Mucilaginibacter paludis DSM 18603: one gene and its partner. The protein of the gene in region 2 interacts with the protein of the main gene of each other region in a pairwise test. Links are inferred from orthologs where the notes say so. Each region holds a gene or a part of one and is shown on either strand. Other genes may lie near its edges.

Region 1 (4,081 bases), 1.6 Mb from region 2 along the record:
CACGGCAATAAGCTTTCTATCAGGAAACTGCGTTTTTACTGCGTTAATGGTAGCCGTTAACTTTGATGGCGAGTGTGCAAAATCCTTGTAAATATTACCTGTACCGGTTTGCGCTAACAGCTCCAAACGGCGCGCAGCACCTTGAAAAGTGGTTATGTATTGATAAAAGGTTTCAGCATTAATACCCAATTCATGGCATATTAGGCGTGCTGCCTCTGTATTAAGCAAGTTATGTTCGCCAAAAACCTTCAGTGCATACTTCTGCTCGTCATAAATAATATATGTAACACCATCAATGATCTCGTATGCGGGCAAGTGATAAGGAATCTTTTTTATGTCCGATGAGCTCTGGCTTACCACATCATTTAAAACATGATCAGTTTCGCTATAAATTACTGCACCACCCGGTTGTATAGTATCTAAAAACAAACTAAACTGCCTGGTATAATCCTCAAAGGTAGGGAACACGTTAATATGGTCCCAGGCTATGCCGCTCAATACGGCAATGTTAGCTTGATATAAGTGAAATTTGGGTCGCCTGTCAATCGGTGATGCAAGGTATTCATCCCCCTCTATTACCATGATCGGCGCATCGTTGGTTAGTTTCACCATCGTGTCAAATCCTGCTAATTGTGCACCCACCAGGTAATCAAAATCCTTTCCGGCACACTGCAGTACATGCAAAATCATCGAAGTGATAGTTGTTTTACCATGGCTGCCACCAATAACAACCCGTAGCTTATCCTTTGACTGCTGGTAAATATACTCGGGATACGAATATATCTTAAGTCCTAACTCTTGCGCTTTAAGTAGTTCGGGATTATCAATGCGAGCATGCATACCCAAAATCACTGCATCAATATCGGCGGTTATCTTTTCGGGATACCACCCTTGTTCTGCCGGCAGAATGCCGTACTTCCCTAACCTTGATACCGACGGTTCAAACAATACATCATCCGACCCGGTTATTTCAAATCCCTTTTTGTGTAAAGCAATAGCGAGATTGTGCATAGCACTACCGCCGATAGCTATAAAATGTACCCTCATTTAAATTTATTAGCTGTAAAGCAAAACTGTGCAAATAAACAAAAATAGGTTTACAAGCGGTAATAATTACGGCATAATAAGAGCATCTAATTTGGAATGTTAGCATTTTGGCACTTGTTAACAATTAATTACTGAATTTGACTGCAACCCAGTTTTTATCCATCTTATGCGATGCATAAGTTAATCTATATTTTCCGGCTTCATTGATTATGATCTCCATATCCGGACTTTCATAAAACCCACTGAAGTATATTTCGCCGCCTGGCTTAAGGGCCTTCGAATAATGCTCCATCTGATCTATCAAGATATTGCGGTTGATGTTGGCCAGTATTACGTCAAAAACTTCGTCAGGGATGGCTTCTTTAGAGCCGCATAGCGGCGTGATATTATTAATTCCGTTGAGCGCCGAGTTCTCTATCGTGCTATCGTAGCAAATCTCGTCGTAATCAATAGCGGTTACAGCTCTCGATCCCATTTTTGAGGCCAGTATAGCCAATATACCGGTACCACAGCCCATATCCAACACCTTCTTATTTTTCAGATCCACCTCCAGCATAAAATCCATCATCATAGAAGTGGTTTGGTGGTGCCCTGTACCGAATGCCATTTTGGGGTCTATTACTATCTGATAAGCAAAATCGGGCTTGGGCTCGTGGAAAGTTGCTCTTACATAGATCTGATCTTTAATCTGAATAGGTTCAAAATTACTTTCCCATACTTCGTTCCAGTTTTTTTGCGGAATAAGCGTCACCTCGTAACTAAAGGTAAACATATCCTGATAGGGTTGCAAAACCGAATCTAAAGCTTTTTTATCAAAATTATCAGCAGGAATATAGGCTTTAAAACCAAAGTCAACCTCTTCAAAAGTGTCAAAACCAAATTCAGCCAACTCGTTCATCAGTAAATCTTGCTGGTAATCGTCGGTGATGATGGTAGTGAAAAGGAGTTCGAAGTAATTCATTGATTGAGTATTGAGATGTGCTTAGTGAGTATTAAGATATGGGTATTGCGTGTTGAGTATTGAGATAGGCGTAGTGCGTATTGAGATTTTAGGTGCAAAAACTTTTCGCGCTTTCAGATCAAAAAGCGTATTGAGATAGGCTTAATGCCCATTGAGATTTCAGTTGCAAGAGCCTAAGCTTTTTCCAACTTTGCAGATCAATCTATGTCATTGAGGTATGAGTATTGAATATCGAGATTGTAATAACCGGAGTTTTTCGAACTTCCGAATCAAATATCGCATTACGCAATACGCACATCTCAATACTCAATACTCAAATTTATCTTCAATTAAAAACCTTCAATATATCCACAAAATCTCTCGATTTTAAAGATGCACCACCAATCAGGCCACCATCAATATCGCCCTTGGCAAATAATTCCGCAGCATTTTTGGGATTGCAGCTTCCGCCGTAAAGGATAGTGATGTCATCGGCAACCTGCTGACTGTATTTTTGGGCAATTTCAGCACGGATAAAGGCATGTATCTCCTGTGCTTGCTCGGCACTGGCAGTTACCCCTGTACCAATGGCCCAAACTGGCTCGTAAGCAATCACAAGCTTAGCGAACGCGGTTTCATCCAAATGAAAAACACCTTCAAGCAATTGCGATTTGATAACCTCAAAATGCTTTTCTGTCTCGCGCTCCTGCAACGTTTCGCCGATGCAAAAAATGGGGGTTAATTGATTCTTTAAAACAGCATCCGTTTTTTTGGCTAACAGATCATTAGTTTCGCCAAAATACTGGCGACGTTCAGAGTGGCCGATTATAACGTATTCTGCCCCTACCGACTTAATCATCCTGGAAGATATTTCGCCGGTGTAGGCACCAGCTTCGGCCTGATGTGCATTTTGAGCACCTACTGATACCTTGTTGTAATCTTTGCCCAATTGCACCAAACTGTGCAAATGTATAAAAGGGCTGCAAACTACCGCTTGCTGGCTTCCGGTTACTTCGTCTTTTATCATATTGATAACCTCCGAAAACAGGGTTAATCCTTCGGTATAATCCAGATTCATTTTCCAGTTACCGGCTACTATTTTCTTTCTCATTTTAAAATACTCTATATGGTTTAGTTAATTCAAATACTTTTTCAAGAATGGTCCTTTCAATCTCATTAAAATCGCGGTTTTCTCTACGTTCAAATACACGTTCATTGGTTTCAAAAGCTTTTTTTAGTGAGTATACTTCAATATGGTGGGCGCCGCCCCAGCTAAAGTCAGGAATAAAATTATGCGGATAACCGGCACCAAAAATATTAGCGCTAACACCAACGACAGTACCGGTATTAAACATAGTATTGATACCACATTTAGAATGATCGGCCATGATAAGGCCACAGAACTGCAAACCGGTTTTACGGAAATGCTGGGTAGCATAATCCCACAGCTTCACTTCGCTGTAATTATTTTTGAGATTTGAATTGTTGGAATCGGCACCGATATTGCACCACTCGCCTAATACCGAGTTGCCCAAATACCCCTCGTGCCCCTTGGCAGAGTATCCCCAAAGCACAGCGTTGTTTACCTCGCCCCCTACCCTGCAATAAGGGCCTATGGTTGTGCCTCCGTAAATTTTGGTGCCCATTTTTACCTGCGAATGATTACACAGCGCAAACGATCCCCTGATGTGGCTGCCCTCCCAAACTGAGCTATCGTTAGCTAAATAGATAGGGCCGCTCTTGGAATTAAAACTGGAACACTCAGCTTCGGCACCCTCCTCGGCAAAAAAATCATCGCCAATAAAAACATTGGTTGAACTTAGCCTGGCACTGGTACGGCCTTTAGTGATCAGTTTAAAATCTTTACTAATTTCAACCGCGTTGTTTTTAAAAATATCTTCGGGGTATTTTATCCGTATAAAGTCACCGGTGTAGTTTACCGGTTTATAAGCACCGGTGTTCAAAGGATCAAATTCCTTACCATCGCTTTCGTTAAGCTTTACAGCGATGAGCAAGTCATCTTTTACCAAGGCTGAGCTGCCATCTAATTTATAAATAGCTTCAATTAATTCATCATCCGGGCAAACCGAACCA
Region 2 (5,358 bases):
CTGTTCATATCTAATCCACTTCTGGAGGCGGTTATGTTCACGGGGTTACCGCTGCTGCAATCTGGGCTGGTAGGGTTAGCCGTTACTTGTTTGCTGGCAGCAGTGCTTGATACCACATAAGTTGGATCAACAGCGCCTAACGTTAGGGCAACGCTGGTAGAAGTTAAAGTTTGTTTTTGAACAATTGATGAATTGTCGGGAGCGGTTTTCATAATATAAACCGTATTGATCTGGGTAGATAAATAAAGTTTAGTAGAAAACGGTGCAGTAGTAGAAGCTGATCCTACAGCTACCGGAGTAAGTGCAGTACCAGCAAATGGATCGGCATTATAAATGGCAATTTTAAAAGTTGCTTTTTTTGTTGGGGTGTCAAAACGGGTATCGGCAACACTGATATTAAAAGTTACGTTTCTTGAGCTTTCCCAGTTAAAACCGGAAGGCACTACAATGTCGTTGATAGAATTGACAGTATTGGTAGAGGTATCGGGCCCGTTGGCCGATTTTTTACATGATGTGACTGCAAATAATCCCAAAAAAGCAGCAGCTAACAGTGTTTTTTTCATTAGAGGGTAAAGTTATGATTTACGATATTCAGCGAAATAATTGAATTACGTTATTTAAAGGACAAAAGTTGTTCCAATTAAAATAATAATACCCTAATGCGTTTTTTAAGGGATATAAGAAGTAAAATGCCCCACTTTGTGGATAATTTTGCCCATTCGATACATCGTGTTCCCCAGTTATTTGTAAAGTAAATTCCGCTTATCGTGCAGCGGGCCAGAGATGTATCTTCAAATATTATCCAGGATACCTAAGGTTTTAACAATAAGGCTATCTATAGTATCTTGAGCATTTTTTGAAAACTCGCCTGTAATGCGGTTAGCCATAATAGCATTTAAACTGATTAGCCTGTGGCCCAAAAGCTTGCCAAGCCCGTACAAGCCAGCCGTCTCCATTTCAAAATTGCTGATGATATGAGTGCCGAAGCTAAAATGAGTTAAGCTCTCGATAAATTCCGGATTGCTTAGCGCTAAACGTAACACCCTTCCCTGGGGCCCGTAAAAGCCAGGGCAAGTAACAGTGATACCATGATGAAAGCCCTGCTGGAAATGCTGAAGCAAGCCCTCGTGGCAAGCGCTGATGTATGGGGCCGATACCTTGACGTTTAATTGGGTTTGGCCTGTAAACGCATCCAGTATTTCCTGCTCGGCCTGGCTGGCAGAATTTTGATAGAAATTGAGCAGGTTATCAATTCCTAAACCGTGGGTGGATACCAGGAAGCTATCAACGGGCACCGTTTTTTGTAATGATCCGGATGTGCCTATCCGAATCAGGTTTAATTGCTTAAGTTCGGTATTGATGCTGCGGGTTTCAAAATTGATATTTACCAGCGCGTCCAATTCATTCAACACGATGTCAATATTATCGGTACCTATTCCGGTTGATACTACAGATATTCTTTTTTTGCCGATATAGCCGGTATGTGTTACAAACTCGCGATGCTGGCGTTGATATTCAACGCGGTCAAAATACCGGCTCACCTGTTGAACGCGGTCTGGGTCGCCCACGGTAATGATATCTGTCGCCAGTTCTTCGGGCCGTAGGTCCAGGTGGTAAATAGCCCCGCGGTTGTTAATGATCAGTTCCGATTCTGCTATACGATCAGCCATAAATAATTAAGAGTTTTTATCAGTATGCCATATAGGCAATAAGTTATTTTATTTTAAACCTGTGGCACAATGATATCCTATTTTGCCATTACCCGCAAAATACACAGATAAAATGATTTTACTGTATTACAATCTGCTTAACTGCGCTCTTCCCATATTTCAGCCAGGTGCAGTATCGTTTCAACGGCCTTTTGCATATCCTGCACCGATACCCATTCCTGTTTACCATGAAACGCATGTTCGCCGGCAAAAATATTGGGACATGGCAATCCCATAAATGATAAACGGGAACCATCGGTGCCACCGCGGATACTGCGTAACCTGGCCTCCATACCCGCACGTTGCAAAGCCTCCATGGCATAATCAACTATTTGGGGGTGCTTGTCAAGCACCTGCTTCATGTTGCGGTATTGCGGTTTAACCTGTAGCCGATAGGTGGCGTTAGGGTACCGCTTTAAAATATTGTCTGCAGTTTGCCTGATCGTGTTGGCGTGTTGCTCCAGTTGGTCATCCTCAAAATCGCGGATAATAAATTCTATGGTGGCCTGTTCAACGTGGCCTTCAATCCCCACAGGGTGTACAAAACCTTGTTTGCCAGATGTGCTTTCCGGCGACAGATCATCAGGCAGCGCGGCTATAATTGCACCTGCTATTTTAATTGCGCTTTGCATTTTGCCCTTAGCAAAACCCGGATGGGCGCTGATGCCGCTGATGATCAGTTTAGCGCCATCGGCCGAAAATGTTTCATTCTCCATCGTACCGGCGCTTTCGCCATCAATGGTATAGCCCGCATAAGCGCCTAATTTCAGTATATCAACTTTATCTACGCCACGGCCAATCTCCTCGTCGGGCGTAAACAATATTCTGATGGTGCCATGCTTTATTTCGGGATGGTTCATCCACTGGTAGCAAGCATCCATAATTTCGGCTACGCCGGCTTTATTATCAGCGCCTAAAAGTGTGGTCCCGCTGGCGGTAATAATATCGTTCCCCAACTGGTTTTTTAAATCGGGATGCTCAGCCATACGCAATACCTGTGTACTATCGTCAGGCAATACTAAGTCTTCTCCCTGGTAGTTTTGATGGATGATGGGTTTAACATTTTCGCCGCTGCAATCAGGCGAAGTATCCATGTGTGAGCAGAAGCAAATTATAGGTACATTTGGCTTGGTAGTATTAGCGGGTATGGTAGCGTACACATAGCCAAAATCATCCAGATGCGCATCAGAAACGCCTATCTCCAAAAGCTCATTGACCAATATTTGGCCCAGGTTTTTTTGTTTTTGGGTTGATGGCTGTGTTAAAGATGATGGATCAGATTGAGTGTCCACAATTACATAACGCAAAAAACGTTCTACAACAGAAAATTTAAGATCAGATTTTTTAAAAGAAGTCATGATATTAACAAATGAAACTTTATTTTTGGTAAACATAGGCAAAAAATGTTTGATGCTTTTTAAACACTTCAGCCCGGCTAATTAACTTTATTTTGAAAAAAACATTACTACTGCTACTGGTTTTATCTGCTTTAGGTTATACTGCTAAAGCTCAACTTGGTTACAATTACGCCCAATATGGCTTGGGTGTTGGTTACACTAACGTGACAGCCAAAACAGATGTTCCTTATCAAACGTCAAATCCATCTGTTAATTTTAACTTTAACTATAATTATACGCCTTACACTACCTTTTCGCTCGAGTACGAATTTGGAAGATTATCTGGCGGCTACGGCGATTTTTATGAGAAAGCTTCAAAGGGCTTAAATGCTACCGATGCTAATTACCCTTTACTTATCGCGGCAATACCCGTGGCTTATAAGATGATTGATCCGTTCATGCGTTATTATTATAACAACTACCAGAGCATAGCTGTACACGGCGACGTGCAGCTTGGCGAATTTATAGATTATGAAAACGGCGGCTTTATAGCTAATGTAGTAAAAAATGTGTACGTAGGCACCGGTGTTGGTATGCTGTATAATAATATAACGTCCGTCAATAGGTTTAATGCCGATTCAACGCGTACTTACGGTGGCTCGGACCGGAGCAACAATGTATTTGTACCAGTTAGGGTTGGCTACCAATTTAAAATATATAACTCTTATGATGAGCCATCCATATCGGTTCACCTTGGTTACCAGATGAACTATGTATTTGGTTACGGATTAGACGGTTACTCTGACCCGCAATTTACCAACCGTGATTTTGAGCGTTTTGGCGGGTTTAGCGTGGGGATTAAATTTAACTTTGGTGATGTAACGTCGTATCGTAAGGCAACTCATTAGGTAGCATCAAAAAAACAGCAGATTTCGAACCTGATCCCGGAAGACCAGGCGTCCGCACGTGCTTTAGCATTGTTATAAAGCTTTGGCCCAGGCTTTTTGCCGACGATTAAAAAGTACATCATAACTTGGCATAGGGGCATTTTAAACTCGCCCTTTCTGATAGGTAAACAACAAATAGGCCTGTTAGGTCAATTAATTGTCAACTGTTAGGAGGTGCCTACGAGGCCTGTATTTCTGCACTAAATTGCTATAAACAGGATACTCCTGTCGGAGTGAACCGGTTTCGTCGCGTTAGCAATATCAAATGCTACAGGCAACTTATTCTATCTCCCAGCTAGCGTTGGATATACGCGTGCCTTTAATCAATCCTTTAGTTTATTTCCTCTAATGAAATTATTTGAAATTATTTATGTTGATACCATAGATAATTAATAGTTTCACGGCCCGTTACGGGATAGAATTTTTCTTATTTATGAAATTGTTTTACAAGTGCTTTTTAATTTCCAGCATAGTTGTTTTTTTATTCGAATCCTGTTCACATGGCAGCAAGCAAAGCGCCCCTGGTTCGCCCGAACATGTTAAAATGGATACGTCCATTTTAGTGTATGATTCTAAAAATGCCGACAAACGTATCGACGCTGTAATGCAGGAATTGCACCGTACACGTGGCTTTAACGGTAACGTGCTGGTAGCAAAAAAAGGCAAAATAATTTATGAAAATGCGATAGGCTGGGCCGATTACCTGCACCGCGATAGTTTGAAATTGAATTCGCAGTTTGAGCTGGCCTCGATATCAAAAACCATGACATCCACTGCTATTTTGATGCTGATGGAACGTGGGAAGCTGAAATTGAACCAGGATGTAAAAGATTTTTTTCCTAATTTTCCTTACGATGGCATCACCATCCGCCTTTTGCTTACCCATCGCTCCGGGATGATGAACTACGTTTATTTTGTGGATGACATATGGCGCAAAGAGCATCGCGACCAGCGCAAAGGCATCACCAATATGGATGTGATGAACCTGATAGCACAATACAAACCGCGCCCCTTTAATAAACCGGATGTTCGGTTTTTATATAATAACTCCAACTTTATGGTACTGGGGGCGATAGTTGAAAAGGTGAGCGGAATGCCCTACGCCCAGTTTATGAAGCAGAATGTATTTGACCCCGCCATGATGAAGCATACCGCCGTTTACTCCAAAGCGGTGTATAATAAAATACCGGTGGATGTGGTTGGCCATGATAGGGGGCAGTGGAAGTACTCGGTAGCCCAAAACTTTTTGGATGGGCCGGTTGGCGATAAGGGTATTTACAGCACAGTAGGCGATCTTTATTTATTTGACCATGCTTTGCGCTCGGGTGTGCTGTTAAAACAGGCTACCATGGATTCGGCCTATGT

Evidence for each region. Proteins that work in one complex are often made in the same cells at the same time.
Region 1: the proteins of pepT (region 2) and tpiA interact in binary tests that used the Escherichia coli proteins (3 or more experiments, as listed by UniProt). The link is inferred for Mucilaginibacter paludis DSM 18603 from one-to-one orthologs.

What each region holds. Positions count from the first base shown.
Region 1 is NZ_CM001403.1:6,168,029-6,172,109, reverse strand. The notes cover bases 1,217-4,081. They hold tpiA (triose-phosphate isomerase), read right to left. Parts: upstream 3,099-4,081; coding sequence 2,334-3,098; downstream 1,217-2,333. Other genes in these bases: MUCPA_RS25870 (putative sugar nucleotidyl transferase), read right to left, coding at 3,100-4,081; prmA (50S ribosomal protein L11 methyltransferase), read right to left, coding at 1,217-2,008. Also shown: MUCPA_RS25885 (UDP-N-acetylmuramate--L-alanine ligase), read right to left, coding at 1-1,047; more of prmA, read right to left, coding at 1,172-1,216. UniProt on the Escherichia coli protein: Involved in the gluconeogenesis. Catalyzes stereospecifically the conversion of dihydroxyacetone phosphate (DHAP) to D-glyceraldehyde-3-phosphate (G3P).
Region 2 is NZ_CM001403.1:4,544,590-4,549,947, forward strand. The notes cover bases 938-3,862. They hold pepT (peptidase T), read right to left. Parts: upstream 3,068-3,862; coding sequence 1,808-3,067; downstream 938-1,807. Other genes in these bases: MUCPA_RS19175 (nucleoside phosphorylase), read right to left, coding at 938-1,670; MUCPA_RS19185 (hypothetical protein), read left to right, coding at 3,160-3,862. Also shown: MUCPA_RS36265 (LruC domain-containing protein), read right to left, coding at 1-563; more of MUCPA_RS19175, read right to left, coding at 792-937; more of MUCPA_RS19185, read left to right, coding at 3,863-3,954; MUCPA_RS19190 (serine hydrolase domain-containing protein), read left to right, coding at 4,427-5,358. UniProt on the Escherichia coli protein: Cleaves the N-terminal amino acid of tripeptides.